Regions from separate parts of the Escherichia sp. XD33 genome, predicted to be linked through region 2. Evidence: predicted binding sites of a transcription regulator. Region 2 holds the regulator's gene; the other holds the start of a gene.

Region 1 (11,458 bases), on a different contig from region 2:
GTTTGCTCTGGCAGCTATCGTACATATACCACGCTGGTTTACCTGGCATATATTTGCCGCGCGGGTTGACGTCGTGACGCCAGTCGGCAGGGCTCATGCCACCATCAAGGGAAAGCCCAATCTTCACATCAATCGGTTTTTCACCTGTACCGTACAGAGTAATTCCACCCGGAGCGGCAGGGACATATACCGTTCCCTGATACTCACCAGGCATCACGGCAATATACTGGCGCTTGTTGGTACGCTTGATAATTGCCGCATCTACCGCCGCCTGAATCGTGGTATGCGTTACACCTTGAGTGCCCGCCGGGCCGACAACAAAGTCAGGTTGCGCAGGCAGGGTAATCGGGGAAGGATTCCACGCTGCAGCACCTGGTGTCAGGGATGCAAAATAGTGTTGAGCATCGAAATTCTGCGCTTCTTTTGCCGACAGAATCGGGCGAGAAGAGGTACCAGGCGCGGTTTGATCAGAAGGACGTTGATCGGGCGGGGTTGAGCTACAGGCGGTCAGCGTTACGCCAAAAGCCAATGCCAGCGCCAGACGGGAAACTGAAAATGTGTTCACAGGTTGCTCCGGGCTATGAAATAGAAAAATGAATCCGTTGAAGCCTGCTTTTTTATACTAACTTGAGCGAAACGGGAAGGTAAAAAGACAAAAAGTTGTTTTTAATACCTTTAAGTGATACCAGATGGCATTGCGCCATCTGGCAGAGTGATTAACTAAACATCGCAGTAATCGAGGCGCTTGCCAGAGAGTGGAAATGAACGTTAAACCCGACCATCGCGCCGCTGGCACCTTCATCGACATCAATACGTTCTATATCCAGCGCGTGAACGGTAAAAATGTAGCGATGAGTTTCGCCTTTCGGCGGTGCTGCGCCATCGTACCCGGTTTTACCAAAGTCGGTACGCGTCTGCAAAACGCCGTCTGGCATTGCTACCAGACCAGAGCCAAACCCTTGCGGTAATACGCGGGTATCAGCGGGTAAGTTAACAACTACCCAGTGCCACCAGCCGGAGCCGGTTGGCGCATCCGGGTCGTAGCAGGTGACAACAAAACTTTTCGTTCCCGCAGGAACATCATCCCACGCCAGATGCGGTGAAATATTATCGCCATCGTAACCCATGCCGTTAAAGACATGACGATGCGGCAATTTATCGCCATCGCGCAGATCGTTACTGATGAGTTTCATGAACCCTCCTTTCTTGTTTGCAGAAAGTGTAGCCAGAAACCCTCACGCGGACTTCTCGTTATTGGCAAAAAAATGTTTCATCCTGTACCGCGCGGTTAACCGCTGCGGTCAGACGCTGCAACTGTTGCGGGAGAATAATATAGGGCGGCATCAGGTAAATCAGTTTGCCAAAAGGCCGGATCCAGACACCCTGTTCGACAAAGAATTTTTGCAGCGCCGCCATATTCACCGGATGAGTGGTTTCGACCACGCCAATGGCCCCCAGTACGCGCACATCGGCAACCATTTCGGCATCACGGGCGGGGGCAAGTTGCTCGCGCAGCTGTACTTCAATATCCGCCACCTGTTGCTGCCAGTCGCCAGATTCGAGAATCGCCAGGCTGGCGTTTGCTGCCGCGCAGGCCAGCGGATTGCCCATAAAAGTTGGCCCATGCATAAAGCAACCGGCTTCACCGTTACTGATGGTTTCTGCAACCTCGCGCGTGGTGAGTGTGGCGGAAAGGGTCATTGTGCCGCCGGTTAAGGCTTTACCGAGGCACAAAATGTCCGGCGCGATTTCTGCATGTTCACAGGCAAACAGTTTCCCGGTACGACCAAATCCAGTGGCGATCTCGTCGGCAATCAGCAAGATACCTTCGCGATCGCATATTTTGCGGATTCGTTTTAACCATTCCGGATGGTACATGCGCATCCCGCCTGCGCCCTGGACAATCGGCTCAATGATCACCGCCGCGATTTCATGACGATGCGCCGCCATCAGGCGGGCAAAGCCCACCATATCGCGCTCATCCCATTCGCCATCCATGCGGCTTTGCGGGGCGGGAGCAAACAGGTTTTCTGGCAGGTAGCCTTTCCACAGACTGTGCATTGAGTTATCCGGATCGCACACCGACATCGCGCCAAAGGTATCGCCATGATAACCATTGCGGAAGGTCAGAAAACGCTGGCGCGCTTCGCCTTTGGCTTGCCAGTACTGCAACGCCATTTTCATCGCCACTTCCACCGCTACGGAACCGGAGTCCGCGAGAAAAACGCACTCCAGCGGTTGCGGCGTCATCGCCACCAGTTTGCGGCACAGCTCAATGGCTGGCGCATGGGTGATACCGCCAAACATCACATGCGACATGGCATCAATTTGCGACTTCATCGCCGCATTAAGCTGCGGGTGATTGTAGCCGTGGATCGCCGCCCACCAGGACGACATACCGTCAACCAGGCGTCTGCCGTCAGACAAAATCAGCTCGCAACCTTCGGCGCTCACCACCGGATAAACCGGCAGAGGGGAGGTCATGGATGTGTATGGGTGCCAGATATGGCGTTGGTCAAAGGCAAGATCGTCCGTTGTCATAATCGACTTGTAAACCAAATTGAAAAGATTTAGGTTTACAAGTCTACACCGAATTAACAACAAAAAACACGTTTTGGAGAAGCCCCATGGCTCACCGCCCACGCTGGACATTGTCGCAAGTCACAGAATTATTTGAAAAACCGTTGCTGGATCTGCTGTTTGAAGCGCAGCAGGTGCATCGCCAGCATTTCGATCCTCGTCAGGTGCAGGTCAGCACGTTGCTGTCGATTAAGACCGGAGCTTGTCCGGAAGATTGCAAATACTGCCCGCAAAGCTCGCGCTACAAAACCGGGCTGGAAGCCGAGCGGTTGATGGAAGTTGAACAGGTGCTGGAGTCGGCGCGCAAAGCGAAAGCGGCAGGATCGACGCGCTTCTGTATGGGCGCGGCGTGGAAGAATCCCCACGAACGCGATATGCCGTACCTGGAACAAATGGTGCAGGGGGTAAAAGCGATGGGGCTGGAGGCGTGTATGACGCTGGGCACGTTGAGTGAATCTCAGGCGCAGCGCCTCGCGAACGCCGGGCTGGATTACTACAACCACAACCTGGACACCTCGCCGGAGTTTTACGGCAATATCATCACCACACGCACTTATCAGGAACGCCTCGATACGCTGGAAAAAGTGCGCGATGCCGGGATCAAAGTCTGTTCTGGCGGCATTGTGGGCTTAGGCGAAACGGTAAAAGATCGCGCCGGATTATTGCTGCAACTGGCAAACCTGCCGACGCCGCCGGAAAGCGTGCCAATCAACATGCTGGTGAAGGTGAAAGGCACGCCGCTTGCCGATAACGATGATGTCGATGCCTTTGATTTTATTCGCACCATTGCGGTCGCGCGGATCATGATGCCAACCTCTTACGTGCGCCTTTCTGCCGGACGCGAGCAGATGAACGAACAGACTCAGGCGATGTGCTTTATGGCAGGCGCAAACTCGATTTTCTACGGTTGCAAACTGCTGACCACGCCGAATCCGGAAGAAGATAAAGACCTGCAACTGTTCCGCAAACTGGGGCTAAATCCGCAGCAAACTGCCGTGCTGGCAGGGGATAACGAACAACAGCAACGTCTTGAACAGGCGCTGATGACCCCGGACACCGACGAATATTACAACGCGGCAGCATTATGAGCTGGCAGGAGAAAATCAACGCGGCGCTCGATGCGCGGCGTGCTGCCGATGCCCTGCGTCGCCGTTATCCGGTGGCGCAAGGAGCCGGACGCTGGCTGGTGGCGGATGATCGCCAGTATCTGAACTTTTCCAGTAACGATTATTTAGGTTTAAGCCATCATCCGCAAATTATCCGTGCCTGGCAGCAGGGGGCGGAGCAATTTGGCATCGGTAGCGGCGGCTCCGGTCACGTCAGCGGTTATAGCGTGGTGCATCAGGCACTGGAAGAAGAGCTGGCCGAGTGGCTTGGCTATTCGCGGGCACTGCTGTTTATCTCTGGTTTCGCCGCTAATCAGGCAGTTATTGCCGCGATGATGGCGAAAGAGGACCGTATTGCTGCCGACCGGCTTAGCCATGCCTCATTGCTGGAAGCTGCCAGTTTAAGCCCGTCGCAGCTTCGCCGTTTTGCTCATAACGATGTCACTCATTTGGCGCGATTGCTTGCTTCCCCCTGTCCGGGGCAGCAAATGGTGGTGACAGAAGGCGTGTTCAGCATGGACGGCGATAGTGCGCCACTGGCGGAAATCCAGCAGGTAACGCAACAGCACAATGGCTGGTTGATGGTTGATGATGCCCACGGCACGGGCGTTATCGGGGAGCAGGGGCGCGGCAGCTGCTGGCTGCAAAAGGTAAAACCAGAATTGCTGGTAGTGACTTTTGGCAAAGGATTTGGCGTCAGCGGGGCAGCGGTGCTTTGCTCCAGTACGGTGGCGGATTATCTGCTGCAATTCGCCCGCCACCTTATCTACAGCACCAGTATGCCGCCCGCTCAGGCGCAGGCATTACGTGCGTCGCTGGCGGTCATTCGCAGTGATGAGGGTGATGCACGGCGCGAAAAACTGGCGGCACTCATTACGCGTTTTCGTGCCGGAGTACAGGATTTGCCGTTTACGCTTGCTGATTCATGCAGCGCCATCCAGCCATTGATTGTCGGTGATAACAGCCGTGCGTTACAACTGGCAGAAAAACTGCGCCAGCAAGGCTGCTGGGTCACGGCGATTCGCCCGCCAACCGTACCCGCTGGTACTGCGCGACTGCGCTTAACGCTAACCGCTGCGCATGAAATGCAGGATATCGACCGTCTGCTGGAGGTGCTGCATGGCAACGGTTAATAAACAAGCCATTGCAGCGGCATTTGGTCGGGCAGCCGCACACTATGAGCAACATGCAGATCTACAGCGCCAGAGTGCTGACGCCTTACTGGCAATGCTTCCACAGCGTAAATACACCCACGTACTGGACGCGGGTTGTGGACCTGGCTGGATGAGCCGCCACTGGCGGGAACGTCACGCGCAGGTGACGGCCTTAGATCTCTCGCCGCCAATGCTTGTTCAGGCACGCCAGAAGGATGCCGCAGACCATTATCTGGCGGGAGATATCGAATCCCTGCCGTTAGCGACTGCGACGTTCGATCTTGCATGGAGCAATCTCGCAGTGCAGTGGTGCGGTAATTTATCCACGGCACTCCGCGAGCTGTATCGGGTGGTGCGCCCCAAAGGCGTGGTCGCGTTTACCACGCTGGTGCAGGGATCGTTACCCGAACTGCATCAGGCGTGGCAGGCGGTGGACGAGCGTCCGCATGCTAATCGCTTTTTACCGCCAGATGAAATCGAACAGTCGCTGAACGGCGTGCATTATCAACATCATATTCAGCCCATCACGCTGTGGTTTGATGATGCGCTCAGTGCCATGCGTTCGCTGAAAGGCATCGGTGCCACGCATCTTCATGAAGGGCGCGACCCGCGAATATTAACGCGTTCGCAGTTGCAGCGATTGCAACTGGCCTGGCCGCAACAGCAGGGGCGATATCCTCTGACGTATCATCTTTTTTTGGGAGTGATTGCTCGTGAGTAAACGTTATTTTGTCACCGGAACGGATACCGAAGTGGGGAAAACTGTCGCCAGTTGTGCACTTTTACAAGCCGCAAAGGCAGCAGGCTACCGGACGGCAGGTTATAAACCGGTCGCCTCTGGCAGCGAAAAGACCCCGGAAGGTTTACGCAATAGCGACGCGCTGGCGTTACAGCGCAACAGCAGCCTGCAGCTGGATTACGCAACAGTAAATCCTTACACCTTCGCAGAACCCACTTCGCCGCACATCATCAGCGCGCAAGAGGGCAGACCGATAGAATCATTGGTAATGAGCGCCGGATTACGCGCGCTTGAACAACAGGCTGACTGGGTGTTAGTGGAAGGTGCTGGCGGCTGGTTTACGCCGCTTTCTGACACTTTCACTTTTGCAGATTGGGTAACACAGGAACAACTGCCGGTGATACTGGTAGTTGGTGTGAAACTCGGCTGTATTAATCACGCGATGTTGACTGCACAGGTAATACAACACGCCGGACTGACTCTGGCGGGTTGGGTGGCGAACGATGTTACGCCTCCGGGAAAACGTCACGCTGAATATATGACCACGCTCACCCGCATGATTCCCGCGCCGCTGCTGGGAGAGATCCCCTGGCTTGCAGAAAATCCAGAAAATGCGGCAACCGGAAAGTACATAAACCTTGCCTTGTTGTAGCCATTCTGTATTTGGTTAAATTGCGAGCGAGATCGCGTCTTCGATTGACTGCAATTTAACCAATTAAATTCTAAAATAATCACGAAAAAAATTTTACTTCCGCCTCATGCGGCGAATGTGGGAATTGCCCAGGCGGCGGGGGATAGGGGCTGGAGACAGTTATCCACTATTCCTGTGGATAACCATGTGTATTAGAGTTAGAAAACACGAGGCAAGCGAGAGAATACGCGGCTTGCACGCGAATTGGCGTTAAAGACGGCTCAAAGAAATATCTTTTATTTTTTAACTGGTTAGATAAATGCAATGGCAGTCACTGAACAGGCATCTCTTGCCATAAAACTGTCATCACTCATCTTGACAAATGTTAAAAAAGCCGTTGCTTTGGGGATAACCCGGTAAGGCCGGAGTTTTATCTCGCCACAGAGTAAATTTTGCTCATGATTGACAGCGGAGTTTACGCTGTATCAGAAATATTATGGTGATGAACTGTTTTTTTATCCAGTATAATTTGTTGGCATAATTAAGTACGACGAGTAAAATTACATACCTGCCCGCCCAACTCCTTCAGGTAGCGACTCATGAGTAAACCGTTCAAACTGAATTCCGCTTTTAAACCTTCTGGCGATCAGCCAGAGGCGATTCGACGTCTCGAAGAGGGGCTGGAAGATGGCCTGGCGCACCAGACGTTACTTGGCGTGACTGGCTCAGGGAAAACCTTCACCATTGCCAATGTCATTGCTGACCTTCAGCGCCCAACCATGGTACTTGCGCCCAACAAAACGCTGGCGGCCCAGCTGTATGGCGAAATGAAAGAGTTCTTCCCGGAAAACGCGGTGGAATATTTCGTTTCCTACTACGACTACTATCAGCCGGAAGCCTATGTACCGAGTTCCGACACTTTCATTGAGAAAGATGCCTCGGTTAACGAACATATTGAGCAGATGCGTTTGTCCGCCACCAAAGCGATGCTGGAGCGGCGTGATGTGGTTGTGGTGGCGTCTGTTTCCGCGATTTATGGTCTGGGCGATCCTGATTTATATCTCAAGATGATGCTCCATCTCACGGTCGGTATGATTATCGATCAGCGCGCGATTCTGCGCCGACTGGCGGAGCTGCAATACGCTCGTAATGATCAAGCATTCCAGCGTGGTACTTTCCGCGTTCGTGGCGAGGTGATAGATATCTTCCCGGCAGAATCGGATGACATTGCACTTCGCGTGGAACTGTTTGACGAGGAAGTGGAACGATTGTCGTTATTTGACCCGCTGACCGGGCAGATTGTTTCCACTATTCCACGTTTTACCATCTACCCGAAAACGCACTACGTCACACCGCGCGAGCGCATCGTACAGGCGATGGAGGAGATCAAAGAAGAGCTGGCCGCCAGACGCAAAGTGCTGTTGGAAAACAACAAACTGCTGGAAGAGCAGCGGCTGACCCAGCGTACCCAGTTTGATCTGGAGATGATGAACGAGCTGGGCTACTGTTCGGGGATTGAAAACTACTCGCGCTTCCTCTCCGGTCGTGGACCGGGTGAGCCACCGCCGACGCTGTTTGATTACCTGCCTGCCGATGGGCTGCTGGTCGTCGATGAATCTCACGTCACCATTCCACAAATTGGCGGCATGTATCGCGGTGACCGGGCGCGTAAAGAGACACTGGTGGAGTACGGCTTCCGCCTGCCATCAGCGCTGGATAACCGTCCGCTTAAGTTTGAAGAGTTCGAAGCATTAGCGCCGCAAACCATCTATGTTTCGGCGACGCCGGGTAATTACGAGCTGGAAAAATCCGGCGGCGATGTGGTGGATCAGGTGGTGCGTCCAACCGGATTGCTTGACCCGATTATCGAAGTGCGGCCGGTGGCGACACAGGTTGATGATCTTCTTTCGGAGATTCGTCAGCGAGCGGCAATTAACGAACGCGTACTGGTCACCACACTGACCAAGCGGATGGCGGAAGATCTTACCGAATATCTCGAAGAACATGGCGAGCGCGTGCGTTATCTTCACTCAGATATCGACACCGTCGAACGTATGGAGATTATCCGCGACTTGCGTCTGGGTGAGTTCGACGTGCTGGTAGGGATCAACTTACTGCGCGAAGGTCTGGATATGCCGGAAGTGTCGCTGGTGGCGATCCTCGACGCTGACAAAGAAGGCTTCCTGCGTTCCGAACGTTCGTTGATCCAGACCATTGGTCGTGCGGCACGTAACGTTAACGGTAAAGCGATTCTCTACGGCGATAAGATCACCCCATCAATGGCGAAAGCGATTGGCGAAACCGAACGTCGCCGTGAGAAACAGCAGAAGTACAACGAGGAACACGGAATTACGCCGCAAGGCTTGAACAAGAAAGTGGTCGATATCCTGGCGCTGGGGCAGAACATTGCCAAAACCAAAGCGAAGGGCAGAGGAAAATCGCGCCCGATTGTTGAGCCGGATAATGTGCCGATGGATATGTCGCCTAAAGCGTTGCAGCAGAAAATCCATGAGCTGGAAGGGTTGATGATGCAACACGCGCAGAATCTGGAGTTCGAAGAAGCGGCGCAAATTCGTGACCAGTTGCATCAGCTGCGTGAGCTGTTTATCGCGGCATCGTAACAGGATAGCGAAGAAGACTGATGACAAACGGAAAACAGCCTGATGCGCTACGCTTATCAGGCCTACATTTTCTCCGCAATATATTGAATTTGCGCGGTTTGTAGGCCGGATAAGGCGTTCACGCCGCATCCGGCATAAACAACGCGCACTTTGTCTTCAATAGGAAGCCGGAATTTTCCTTCGGATTTCCGTTAACCTAAAGCCTGTAACGCCTTTTCCAGCGCGTTATGTAACAACTGGCGGTCATGACGATACGGAATATCGCTGGCCTCCAGTACCTCCTGGATCACAATCCGCTCTTTCACCGCCGAGACATCCACTTTTGGCCCGACGATGACCGCATCAATGACCTTTTTACCAACATACTGCTCCATAATTGCCAGCTTGCTTTCCAGCTTCAAATTAGCCGCAGGTAAACTCAACTCACGCCCCAGATTGCCGATATAAACCATCGGCGCTGGCGTGCGGCGTAATGCCTGGGCGATTTCCTTCAGCAGCAGAATTGGCATCAGGCTGGTATAAAAACTGCCAGGCCCAATAATGATGAGATCCGCTTCATTGATAGCGTGAACCGCCTCACGCGTTGCGGGTACATTAGGCGTTAACAATAACTCTTGAATCGGCGTAGTTAACTGGTCGATATTGACCTCGCCGTAAACTTCATGTCCCTGATCGTCAATCGCCATCAGATCAACAGGATGCTCTGACATTGGAATCAAATGCGTATCCACTTTCAGCAGATTACGAATTAAATTGATGGCTTCCAGAGGCCGCACGCTAAGGTGATCCAGCGCCTTTAACATCAAGTTTCCGAGATTATGACCGGAAAGTTCGCCATTGCCACCAAAACGGTATTCAAACATCGCGGAGGCGACGCTCGGTTCCGTTATCAGCTGGTTGAGGCAGTTGCGCATATCGCCCCAGGCAATGCCGCCTTCTGAACGGCGAATACGCCCCGTCGAGCCACCATTATCGGTGGTGGTGACGATACCCGTTAAACGAGAACCCAAAGACGAAAGTGATGAGAGAACGCGTCCCAGTCCATGCCCTCCGCCGAGAGCAACGACACGATCAAGATCAGCCAGCGTACGATTGCGCATATAGTTTCCTGGAGTCAGATTATCCGCGCTACAGTAGCGCAAATTGCGGGGAAACAGCAATTAACCTGCCAATATTGAGGATACAAACTATTTTCTTCTACCTCTAAAGGACGATGCACGCTATGCCTCCCTGATGATGTATATCAAAGTAAAACCGCCATTTTCCCTTATTCTGTAGCGAAATAGCACGATCATGACGCTATATACATGATTACATAGCGAAAGTGTGGATGGTAAAAATCTCATTTACACGCTAGTATCGGCATAACCACTAAACACTCTAGCCTCTGCACCTGGGTCAACTGATACGGTGCTTTGGCCGTGACAATGCTCGTAAAGATTGCCACCAGGGCGAAGGAAGAAATGACTTCGCCTCCCGTATCTGGAAAGGTGTACATGGCTTCACAACTGACTGATGCATTTGCGCGTAAGTTTTACTACTTGCGCCTGTCGATTACCGATGTGTGTAACTTTCGTTGCACCTACTGCCTGCCGGATGGCTACAAACCGAGCGGCGTCACCAATAAAGGCTTTCTTACCGTCGATGAAATTCGCCGGGTTACGCGCGCCTTCGCCAGTCTGGGCACCGAAAAAGTGCGCCTGACAGGAGGAGAGCCGTCTTTACGCCGCGACTTTACCGATATCATCGCCGCTGTGCGGGAAAACGACGCTATCCGCCAGATTGCGGTCACAACCAATGGTTACCGTCTGGAACGCGATGTGGCGAGCTGGCGCGATGCGGGACTTACTGGCATTAACGTCAGTGTCGACAGTCTGGACGCCCGCCAGTTTCACGCTATTACCGGGCAGGATAAATTCAACCAGGTCATGGCAGGGATTGATGCTGCATTTGAGGCCGGTTTTGAGAAGGTCAAAGTCAATACCGTGCTGATGCGTGATGTTAATCATCACCAGCTCGACACCTTTCTGAACTGGATCCAGCATCGCCCTATCCAGCTGCGTTTCATCGAACTGATGGAAACGGGCGAGGGCAGCGAGCTCTTCCGTAAGCATCACATCTCTGGTCAGGTTCTGCGTGACGAGCTACTGCGTCGCGGCTGGATCCACCAATTACGTCAACGCAGCGACGGTCCCGCGCAAGTCTTTTGCCATCCAGATTACGCCGGAGAGATTGGCCTTATCATGCCGTATGAAAAAGACTTCTGCGCCACTTGCAACCGCCTGCGCGTTTCCTCCATTGGTAAACTCCATCTCTGCCTGTTTGGTGAAGGCGGCGTTAACCTGCGCGATCTGCTGGAAGACGATACCCAGCAACAGGCGCTGGAAGCGCGTATTTCAGCGGCGCTGCGGGAGAAGAAACAGACCCATTTCCTGCATCAAAACAACACCGGTATTACGCAAAACTTATCGTACATTGGCGGCTAAAACGTCAAAAGGAGAGATCAGATGAGTCAGGTAAGCACTGAATTTATCCCGACCCGTATTGCTATTCTTACGGTTTCTAATCGTCGCGGTGAAGAAGACGATACCTCCGGTCACTATCTGCGCGATTCGGCGCAAGAAGCG
Region 2 (11,458 bases):
GGCGGATTAATCGCTGTTTTTGGCAATTAAACGTTCCGGGATAACAAAACTGAAACGTGTTCCTTTTCCTACTGTACTCTCAATATTCAGGCGACTTTCGTGATGATTCACAGCATGTTTCACGATCGCTAACCCTAATCCGCTACCGCCGGTTTGCCGGGAACGCGCTTTATCAACGCGATAAAAACGCTCGGTCAGGCGCGGAATATGCTCCGGTGCAATGCCCGGTCCGTTATCTTCAACGCTAAATTCGGCACCGTGCGGCACTCGCTGCCAGCGTACGGTGATATGCGTGCCTTCCGGCGTATGATTCACGGCGTTATAGACCAGGTTCGAAATCGCACTGCGTAGCTGATCTTCGTTGCCAGACACCTTGAGGCCGTTATCTATCTCAAAGGTAAATGTCTGTTTTTTCTGACTCAGAGTCTGAGCCTCGCGCTCAACAACGCGCAGCATCATCGGCACATCAACCTTTTCATTGAGCAAATGCGTCGGTGCGGCTTCTATTTTCGACAGCGTCAGCAATTGCTTCACCAGTCCTTCCATCCGCTGGGTCTGCTCGCGCATGGTGTGCAACGCTTTTTCGCGTACCGCGCCTTCCAGCGGCTGCTCATTCATCATCTCCAGGTAACCCTGTAACACGGTCAATGGCGTACGTAACTCATGGCTCACGTTGGCAAAAAAGTTACGCCGCGCCCCTTCCAGTTGATGCATTTGCGTGACATCACGCGCCACCATCAGCAACTGTTTGTGGGTATAAGGCATGACGCGAATTTCCAGATGCCGCCCGGTGTTGAGCACCAGATTGAGCGGGCGAGAAAAATCACGCGTTTTCAGATATTGCGTAAACTCCGGGTAACGCAGTAGGTTAAGGATGTTCTGCCCGTTATCTTCCGGCCAGCGCAAACCAAGAATTTGTTGCGCCAGACCGTTACACCAGAAAATACCGCCCTCTTCCGTGGTCAGCACCACCGCGTCGGGCAGCGACTCCGCGCCGCTACGAAAGCGTTTAATCAGATTGCCCAGTTCACGGCGGCGTTTTTTATTTCGCAGCTGCATCTGGTGTAAGCCGTATAGTAGCGGTTCCCAGCTACCACGCCCCGGTGGCGGGGTCATACTGCGATCCACCCACAGCCACCATGAAAGGCGCAATAAATTCCAGAAATGCCAGATAAGCAGTCCTGTTACCGATGCCAGCAAAAACCAGGGCAGGTAACCAAAAAATGCACCCAGGATGAAAGCCGGGAGGCAGCAAAGTAGCAGCTCCAGCACCAGCCTTTTCCACGACAGCCGTTCCAGCACGTAAGATACTCCAGTTAAGAAATCATAAGCCCTGCTCTGCGTCCGATGAGCAAGGCGTTAAAAGCGGGTTGAAAAACGATATCCTGTACCGCGCACGGTCTGCACCATGCGGTCATGCCCGCCGGGCTCCAGTGCTTTACGCAGGCGACGAATGTGGACATCGACCGTGCGGTCTTCCACATACACGTTAGTTCCCCAGACGTGGTTTAACAGCTGCTCGCGGCTGTACACGCGCTCAGGATGCGTCATAAAAAAGTGCAGCAGTTTAAATTCTGTCGGCCCCATCTCCAGCGGCTCTTCGCCCGCCATCACTCGGTGAGATGTCGGGTCGAGACTTAATCCCTGCATCTCAATCACCTCTTCCACCGCCATTGGCGAAATACGGCGCATTACCGCTTTGATTCGCGCCACCAGCTCCTTCGGCGAAAACGGCTTGGTGATATAGTCATCCGCGCCGGTTTCAAGGCCGCGCACGCGATCTTCTTCTTCCCCTCTGGCGGTCAACATCACCACTGGAATATCCCGGGTCATCGACTCGCGCTTGAGGTGTTTGATGAACTGGATACCGGAGCCGCCAGGTAACATCCAGTCAAGGAGAATTAAATCCGGCCAGGGTTCATTCAGTTGATTCACAGCACTGTCATAATCTTCCGCTTCGACCGGCTGAAAGCCATTTTGTTCGAGCACGAAGCAGACCATTTCGCGAATTGGAGCTTCATCTTCTACGACCAGAATACGTCTCGCCATGATTTGCCCTGTTGTAATAAATAGGTTGCGATCATTAATGCGACGTCATTATGCGTCAGATTTATGACAGATTTATGAAAAGCTCGTCGCACATATCTTCAGGTTATTGATTTCCGTGGCGCAGAAAAAAGCAAATGGCACATCTGTTTGGGTATAATCGCGCCCATGCTTTTTCGCCAGGGAACCGTTATGCGCATCCTTCACACCTCAGACTGGCATCTCGGCCAGAACTTCTACAGTAAAAGCCGCGAAGCTGAACATCAGGCTTTTCTTGACTGGCTGCTGGAGACAGCACAAACCCATCAGGTGGATGCGATTATTGTTGCCGGTGATGTTTTCGATACCGGCTCGCCGCCCAGTTACGCCCGCACGTTATACAACCGTTTTGTTGTCAATTTACAGCAAACTGGCTGTCATCTGGTGGTACTGGCAGGAAACCATGACTCGGTCGCCACGCTGAATGAATCGCGCGATATCATGGCGTTCCTCAATACTACCGTGGTCGCCAGCGCCGGACATGCGCCGCAAATCTTGCCTCGTCGCGACGGGACGCCAGGCGCAGTGCTGTGCCCCATTCCGTTTTTACGTCCGCGTGACATTATTACCAGCCAGGCGGGGCTTAACGGTATTGAAAAACAGCAGCATTTACTGGCAGCGATTACCGATTATTACCAACAACACTATGCCGATGCCTGCAAACTGCGCGGCGATCAGCCTCTGCCCATCATCGCCACGGGACATTTAACGACCGTGGGGGCCAGTAAAAGTGACGCCGTGCGTGACATTTATATTGGCACGCTGGACGCGTTTCCGGCACAAAACTTTCCACCAGCCGACTACATCGCGCTCGGGCATATTCACCGCGCACAGATTATTGGCGGCATGGAACATGTTCGCTATTGCGGCTCCCCCATTCCACTGAGTTTTGATGAATGTGGTAAGAGTAAATATGTCCATCTGGTGACATTTTCAAACGGCAAATTAGAGAGCGTGGAAAACCTGAACGTACCGGTAACGCAACCCATGGCAGTGCTGAAAGGCGATCTGGCGTCGATTACCGCACAGCTGGAACAGTGGCGCGATGTATCGCAGGAGCCACCTGTCTGGCTGGATATCGAAATCACTACTGATGAGTATCTGCATGATATTCAGCGCAAAATCCAGGCATTAACCGAATCATTGCCTGTCGAAGTATTGCTGGTACGTCGGAGTCGTGAACAGCGCGAGCGTGTGTTAGCCAGCCAACAGCGTGAAACCCTCAGCGAACTCAGCGTCGAAGAGGTGTTCAATCGCCGTCTGGCACTGGAAGAACTGGATGAATCGCAGCAGCAACGTCTGCAGCATCTTTTCGCCACGACGTTGCATAGCCTCGCCGGAGAACACGAAGCATGAAAATTCTCAGCCTGCGCCTGAAAAACCTGAACTCATTAAAAGGCGAATGGAAGATTGATTTCACCCGCGAGCCGTTCGCCAGCAACGGGCTGTTTGCCATTACCGGCCCAACCGGTGCGGGGAAAACCACCCTGCTGGACGCCATTTGTCTGGCGCTGTATCACGAAACTCCGCGCCTCTCTAACGTTTCACAATCGCAAAATGATCTCATGACCCGCGATACCGCTGAATGTCTGGCGGAGGTGGAGTTTGAAGTGAAAGGTGAAGCGTATCGCGCGTTCTGGAGCCAGAATCGGGCGCGTAACCAGCCGGACGGTAATTTGCAGGTGCCACGCGTAGAGCTGGCGCGCTGCGCCGACGGCAAAATTCTCGCCGACAAAGTGAAAGATAAGCTGGAACTGACAGCGACGTTAACCGGGCTGGATTACGGGCGCTTCACCCGTTCGATGCTGCTTTCGCAGGGGCAATTTGCTGCCTTCCTGAATGCCAAACCCAAAGAACGCGCGGAATTGCTCGAGGAGTTAACCGGCACTGAAATCTACGGGCAAATCTCGGCGATGGTTTTTGAGCAGCACAAATCGGCCCGCACAGAGCTGGAGAAGCTGCAAGCGCAGGCCAGCGGCGTCACGTTGCTCACGCCGGAACAAGTGCAATCGCTGACAGCGAGTTTGCAGGTACTTACTGACGAAGAAAAACAGTTAATTACCGCGCAGCAGCAAGAACAACAATCGCTAAACTGGTTAACGCGTCAGGACGAATTGCAGCAAGAAGCCAGCCGCCGTCAGCAGGCCTTGCAACAGGCGTTAGCCGAAGAAGAAAAAGCGCAACCTCAACTGGCGGCGCTTAGTCTGGCACAACCGGCACGAAATCTTCGTCCACACTGGGAACGCATCGCAGAACACAGCGCGGCGCTGGCGCATATTCGCCAGCAGATTGAAGAAGTAAATACTCGCTTACAGAGCACAATGGCGCTTCGCGCGAGCATTCGCCACCACGCGGCGAAGCAGTCAGCAGAATTACAGCAGCAGCAACAAAGCCTGAATACCTGGTTACAGGAACACGACCGCTTCCGTCAGTGGAACAACGAACTGGCGGATTGGCGTGCGCAGTTCTCCCAACAAACCAGCGATCGCGAGCATCTGCGGCAATGGCAGCAACAGTTAACCCATGCTGAGCAAAAACTTAATGCGCTTGCGGCGATCACGTTGACGTTAACCGCCGATGAAGTTGCTACCGCCCTGGCGCAACATGCTGAGCAACGCCCACTGCGTCAGCGCCTGGTCGCGCTGCATGGGCAGATTGTTCCCCAACAAAAACGTCTGGCGCAGTTACAGGTCGCTATCCAGAATGTCACTCTGGAACAGACGCAACGTAATGCCGCACTTAACGAAATGCGCCAGCGTTATAAAGAAAAGACGCAGCAACTTGCCGATGTGAAAACCATTTGCGAGCAGGAAGCGCGCATTAAAACGCTGGAAGCCCAGCGCGCGCAGTTACAGGCGGGTCAGCCTTGCCCACTTTGTGGTTCCACCAGCCACCCGGCGGTCGAGGCGTATCAGGCGCTGGAGCCTGGTGTTAATCAGTCTCGATTACTTGCGCTGGAAAACGAAGTTAAAAAGCTCGGTGAAGAAGGTGCGACGCTACGTGGGCAACTGGACGCCTTAACAAAGCAGCTTCAGCGTGATGAAAACGAAGCGCAAAGCCTCCGACAAGATGAGCAAGCACTTACTCAACAATGGCAAGCCGTCACGGCCAGCCTCAATATCACCTTGCAGCCACAGGACGATATTCAACCGTGGCTAGATGCACAAGATGAGCACGAACGCCAGCTGCGGTTACTCAGCCAACGACATGAATTACAAGGGCAGATTGCCGCGCATAATCAGCAAATTATCCAGTATCAACAGCAAATTGAACAACGCCAGCAGCAGCTCTTAACGGCATTGGCGGGTTATGCACTGACATTGCCACAGGAAGATGAAGAAGAGAGCTGGTTGGCGACACGTCAGCAAGAAGCGCAGAGCTGGCAGCAACGCCAGAACGAATTAACCGCGCTGCAAAACCGTATTCAGCAGCTGATGCCGATTCTGGAAACGTTGCCGCAAAGTGATGAACTCCCGCACTGCGAAGAAACTGTGGTATTGGAAAACTGGCGGCAGGTACATGAACAATGTCTCGCATTACACAGCCAGCAGCAGACGTTACAGCAACAGGATGTTCTGGCGGCGCAAAGTCTGCAAAAAGCCCAGGCGCAGTTTGACACCGCGCTACAGGCCAGCGTCTTTGACGATCAGCAGGCGTTCCTTGCGGCGCTAATGGATGAACAAACACTAACGCAGCTGGAACAGCTCAAGCAGAATCTGGAAAACCAGCGCCGTCAGGCGCAAACTCTGGTCACTCAGACAGCAGAAACGCTGGCACAGCATCAACAACACCGACCTGACGGGTTGGCTCTCACTGTGACGGTGGAGCAGATTCAGCAAGAGTTAGCGCAAACTCACCAAAAGTTGCGTGAAAACACCACGAGTCAAGGCGAGATTCGCCAGCAGCTGAAGCAGGATGCAGATAACCGTCAGCAACAACAAACCTTAATGCAGCAAATTGCTCAAATGACGCAGCAGGTTGAGGACTGGGGATATCTGAATTCGCTAATAGGTTCCAAAGAGGGCGATAAATTCCGCAAGTTTGCCCAGGGGCTGACGCTGGATAATTTAGTCCATCTCGCTAATCAGCAACTTACCCGGCTGCACGGGCGCTATCTGTTACAGCGCAAAGCCAGCGAGGCGCTGGAAGTCGAGGTTGTTGATACCTGGCAGGCAGATGCGGTACGCGATACCCGTACCCTTTCCGGCGGCGAAAGTTTCCTCGTTAGTCTGGCGCTGGCGCTGGCGCTTTCGGATCTGGTCAGCCATAAAACACGTATTGACTCGCTGTTCCTTGATGAAGGTTTTGGCACGCTGGATAGCGAAACGCTGGATACCGCCCTTGATGCGCTGGATGCCCTGAACGCCAGTGGCAAAACCATCGGTGTGATTAGCCACGTAGAAGCGATGAAAGAGCGTATTCCGGTGCAGATCAAAGTGAAAAAGATCAACGGCCTGGGCTACAGCAAACTGGAAAGTACGTTTGCAGTGAAATAACTATTCAGCAGGATAATGAATACAGAGGGGCGAATTATCTCTTGGCCTTGCTGGTCGTTATCCTGCAAGCTATCACTTTATTGGCTACGGTGATTGGTAGCCGTTCTGGTGGTTGTGATGGTGGTATGAAAAAAGTCATTTTATCTTTGGCTCTGGGCACGTTTGGTTTGGGGATGGCCGAATTTGGCATTATGGGCGTGCTCACGGAGCTGGCGCATAACGTAGGAATTTCGATTCCTGCCGCCGGGCATATGATCTCGTATTATGCACTGGGGGTGGTGGTCGGTGCGCCAATCATCGCACTCTTTTCCAGCCGCTACTCACTCAAACATATCTTGTTGTTTCTGGTGGCGTTGTGCGTCATTGGCAACGCCATGTTCACGCTCTCTTCGTCTTACCTGATGCTCGCCATTGGTCGGCTGGTATCCGGCTTTCCGCATGGCGCATTTTTTGGCGTCGGAGCGATCGTGTTATCAAAAATTATCAAACCCGGAAAAGTCACCGCCGCCGTGGCGGGGATGGTTTCCGGGATGACAGTCGCCAATTTGCTGGGCATTCCGCTGGGAACGTATTTAAGTCAGGAATTTAGCTGGCGTTACACCTTTTTATTGATCGCTGTTTTTAATATTGCGGTGATGGCATCGGTCTATTTTTGGGTGCCAGATATTCGCGACGAGGCGAAAGGAAATCTGCGCGAACAATTTCACTTTTTGCGCAGCCCGGCCCCGTGGTTAATTTTCGCCGCCACGATGTTTGGCAACGCAGGTGTGTTTGCCTGGTTCAGCTACGTAAAGCCATACATGATGTTTATTTCCGGTTTTTCGGAAACGGCGATGACCTTTATTATGATGTTAGTTGGGCTAGGGATGGTGCTGGGAAATATGCTAAGTGGCAGGATTTCAGGACGTTATTCACCACTGCGCATTGCAGCAGTGACTGACTTTATAATTGTACTGGCACTGCTGATGCTCTTTTTCTGCGGCGGCATGAAAACAACGTCGCTTATTTTTGCTTTTATTTGTTGCGCGGGATTATTTGCCCTTTCAGCACCGCTACAAATATTGTTACTACAAAATGCCAAAGGCGGAGAGTTATTAGGTGCCGCAGGTGGGCAAATAGCGTTTAACCTCGGTAGCGCCGTCGGCGCATATTGCGGAGGTATGATGCTGACGCTGGGGCTGGCATATAATTACGTGGCGCTGCCTGCCGCCCTGCTTTCGTTTGCTGCGATGTCATCGTTGCTGCTGTATGGTCGCTATAAGCGCCAGCAAGCGGCGGATAGTTCGGTGCTGGCGAAACCACTGGGGTAGATTACTGTCACGGTGCGCGTTGCTTATTGCCGGATGCGGCGTGAACGCCTTATCCGCCCTACGCGGTTCTGGCACATTTTGCAGGCCTGATAAGACGCGGCAAGCGTCGCATCAGGCATGATGCGCCAATTGCCTACGTTTTTTACTCTTGTGGCCATAACCACGCAGCGCCGCGTACGCCGCTGGAATCACCGTGCTTCGCCTTACGCACCGGCGTTTCACATTCGCCGCCGAAGACAAATTGTTTAATCAACTGCCCAACCGTTTGATATAAACGGTCTACATTGCTCATCCCGCCCCCCAGGACAATCACATCCGGATCGAGAATATTCACGACATGTGCCAGCGATTTTGCCAGCCGCAGCTCGTAGCGACGCAATGCCAGTTCCGCTACCGGATCGCTTTCTTCAACCAGGCGGATAATTTCACTGCCTTTCAGCGCATGTCCGCTCAAACGACGATAATCCATCGCGAATCCCGTGCCCGAAATAAAGGTTTCAATACAACCTTGTTTACCGCAATAACAAGGGACTTCCTCGCGATAACGCAGTTCGTCTTCGTCCATCCACGGTAGCGGATTGTGTCCCCACTCACCTGCCGTGCCATTGCCGCCGATATGCGCCCGCCCATTGAATGCCACGCCCGCGCCGCATCCCGTGCCGATAATCACGGCAAATACCGTCTGCGCTCCCGCTGCCGCGCCATCTACTGCTTCTGAAACCGCCAGACAGTTAGCGTCATTTGCCAGCCGCACTTCCCGCTGCAACCTCGCGCTTAAGTCTTTATCGAATGGCTGACCGTTGAGCCAGGTTGAATTGGCATTCTTCACCACACCGGTGTAAGGCGAAATTGAGCCAGGAATGCCCATACCTACCGTTCCGCGCTGCCCCGTCGCCTGCTCCGCCATATCAACCAACGTGGCGATCGTTTCAATAGTCTGCCGGTAATCATCACGCGGCGTGGGCAGACGATGGCGGTACAACTGCTCCCCTGCATCGCCCAGTGCAATCACTTCAGTTTTGGTGCCGCCTAAATCGATACCTATACGCACGGTACTCTCCTTATTTTTTTCAATATCAATAGCGTAGAGACGGACAACCGGATTGGCAATGCAAGGCCGCCGACAATTCGTTATCATGCCCGCTAAATTTAACGACAAGGCCGTGGAAATTATCATGCTGTGGTTCAAAAATTTAATGGTTTACCGTCTTAGCCGCGAGATTTCGCTGCGTGCAGAAGAGATGGAAAAACAGCTAGCCTCGATGGCATTTACCCCATGCGGCAGCCAGGACATGGCGAAGATGGGCTGGGTTCCTCCGATGGGATCGCACAGCGATGCGTTAACGCACGTTGCCAATGGTCAAATTGTTATCTGCGCGCGCAAAGAAGAAAAAATCCTCCCGTCTCCGGTGATTAAACAGGCGCTGGAAGCGAAAATCGCCAAACTGGAAGCGGAACAGGCGCGTAAGCTGAAGAAAACCGAAAAAGATTCGCTGAAAGACGAAGTGCTGCACTCTCTGCTGCCGCGTGCTTTCAGCCGTTTTAGCCAGACAATGATGTGGATCGACACGGTTAACGGTTTGATTATGGTGGACTGCGCCAGTGCCAAAAAAGCGGAAGATACGCTGGCATTACTGCGTAAAAGCCTGGGGTCGTTACCGGTTGTACCATTGAGCATGGAAAACCCGATTGAACTGACGCTGACCGAATGGGTTCGCTCCGGTAGTGCGGCACAGGGCTTCCAGCTGCTTGATGAAGCCGAGCTGAAATCGTTGCTGGAAGATGGCGGCGTGATCCGCGCGAAGAAACAAGATCTGACCAGCGAAGAGATCACCAATCACATTGAAGCCGGAAAAGTGGTGACTAAACTGGCGCTCGACTGGCAGCAGCGCATTCAGTTTGTGATGTGCGACGATGGTTCGCTCAAGCGTCTGAAGTTCTGCGACGAGCTGCGCGATCAAAACGAAGATATCGACCGTGAAGATTTCGCCCAGCGTTTTGATGCCGATTTCATCCTGATGACTGGTGAACTGGCAGCGTTAATTCAAAACCTGATTGAAGGATTAGGTGGCGAAGCACAACGTTAATTGCTGATTTTCCTTTAATGCCGGATGCGACGCCTGCCGCGTCTTATCCGGCGTACGAAGCCACACCAGGCATATAATTATTCGCTACGGCGAGCAATAATTTTTAGCGCAGCAATATTATGCGTTTTACGCTGTAACTTGCTCCATGGACGTTGTGTCATTGTTTTTCCTCAAGCCGGTGACGCGCTTCACTGCGAATTTTCCGCGTTGCCCCGGTTTTCACTAAATCACGTAACAGCGAAAGATCGGGTTGTTCGACAAATAAGAGTAATGATGGATCCTCTTTTAACCACGCCGTTTTCACATCGGCAGCCAGCTGTGGATTATTAATAGCCAGCGACCGATCCTGAGGCTCAGTCAATGTCGTTAACAACAACGCCGGGGTATGTGCGTTGCGCAATGCCGTTTGGCGTAAATGATCATTGCGACTTTGCAGCAATGCACGCCACCATTCATCATCTGATTTATCTTTTATCGTAGCCAGTTCCGCAACAATATCTGGAGATCTTCACTGATATTTATATCAACCTTGATAAATTATGAATATATCGGAAATTGAAAAAATCGCAGCAAAGGAAATATTATTATGGGTTAAAGAAAGGATATTTCAGAAAAATGCCCTCCCGTTCAAGGGGAAGGCGAGGAATTACAGATAGCGGCACAGATAAGAGGTGGGTTCGGCAACTTGCAGATGAAACTCACTGTGACCGGGAACATTAAACACCGAACCGGCTTCATACACCTGCCAGTCGGTCGCGTCAGGCAGTAACACATTCAGCGCGCCACTGATTACCGTCATCTCTTCCGGCTCAGCGGTGCTGAAGGTGTATTCGCCTTCAACCATAACACCCACGCTGGCGCGACCAGTGCTGCTGCTGGAAAAGCCGATTGATTTCACTTTGCCGGAAAAGTACTCATTACTTTGAAGCATAAACTGGCCCTGTTTGGTAGTTGAACATCTACTTCACTATAGGGGCCAGAGGCGCTGGCTGTCACGCAAAATTACACCAGTAATTCCGCAGCCAGCCGTGCAATCAATACGTTAGACAGCAAGACAGGAACATCGAGCTGTTTTTGCAGTAAATCGCGATGACGTTGGTGAAATCCTAAACAATCCAGCATGATGACATCAGCCCCTTTTGCCAGTAATTCTTTCCCGGCATCAATGATTTTTTGTTCTGAATCATGAATGGGGTTACCCAATGAAAATACCGGCGATTTCTGCAAAATTTGCCATTTTTGCGCCTGAACGGGCAGCATCTCCTCAACCGGAACGATAACCCCCACCTGATGATCTTCAACAATAGAGGAAACCAGTGGAGGCAATATTCGCGACGGCTCAAGAAAGATCGTATTACGCGCAGTCATACTACTAATGTTTGCTGTACTCATTAATAAAATGACGTCATAACCCTGATTATCGAGCACTTCAACCACACCTTGCAGGTCACGCTCCACTTTGCGACGCGAAACATGGGCC

The links. Region 2 encodes PhoB, which activates phosphate uptake and scavenging genes when phosphate is short. Its sites were predicted from a motif close to CTGTCATAAAACTGNCNNAT; they were not measured.
Region 1: the regulator PhoB is predicted to act here: its motif matches at 6,560-6,579, upstream of uvrB (excinuclease ABC subunit UvrB).

The regions. Positions count from the first base shown of each region.
Region 1 is NZ_JAENDM010000003.1:133,538-144,995, reverse strand. It holds gene K0778_RS03565 (putative acyl-CoA thioester hydrolase) at 1-565, opposite strand, end outside; gene K0778_RS03560 (kinase inhibitor) at 717-1,193, opposite strand; gene bioA (adenosylmethionine--8-amino-7-oxononanoate transaminase) at 1,252-2,541, opposite strand; gene bioB (biotin synthase BioB) at 2,628-3,668, shown strand; gene bioF (8-amino-7-oxononanoate synthase) at 3,665-4,819, shown strand; gene bioC (malonyl-ACP O-methyltransferase BioC) at 4,806-5,561, shown strand; gene bioD (dethiobiotin synthase) at 5,554-6,231, shown strand; gene uvrB (excinuclease ABC subunit UvrB) at 6,810-8,831, shown strand; partial or broken gene K0778_RS28530 (hypothetical protein) at 8,868-8,965, opposite strand; gene yvcK (uridine diphosphate-N-acetylglucosamine-binding protein YvcK) at 9,023-9,931, opposite strand; molybdenum cofactor riboswitch at 10,196-10,340, shown strand; gene moaA (GTP 3',8-cyclase MoaA) at 10,328-11,317, shown strand; gene moaB (molybdenum cofactor biosynthesis protein B) at 11,339-11,458, shown strand, end outside.
Region 2 is NZ_JAENDM010000020.1:15,296-26,753, reverse strand. It holds gene phoR (phosphate regulon sensor histidine kinase PhoR) at 7-1,302, opposite strand; gene phoB (phosphate response regulator transcription factor PhoB) at 1,360-2,049, opposite strand; gene sbcD (exonuclease subunit SbcD) at 2,239-3,441, shown strand; gene sbcC (exonuclease subunit SbcC) at 3,438-6,581, shown strand; gene araJ (MFS transporter AraJ) at 6,707-7,891, shown strand; gene mak (fructokinase) at 8,034-8,942, opposite strand; gene rdgC (recombination-associated protein RdgC) at 9,067-9,978, shown strand; gene K0778_RS13435 (protein YkiD) at 10,056-10,139, opposite strand; partial or broken gene K0778_RS13430 (DUF2773 domain-containing protein) at 10,136-10,477, opposite strand; gene ppnP (pyrimidine/purine nucleoside phosphorylase) at 10,625-10,909, opposite strand; gene K0778_RS13420 (AroM family protein) at 10,981-11,458, opposite strand, start outside.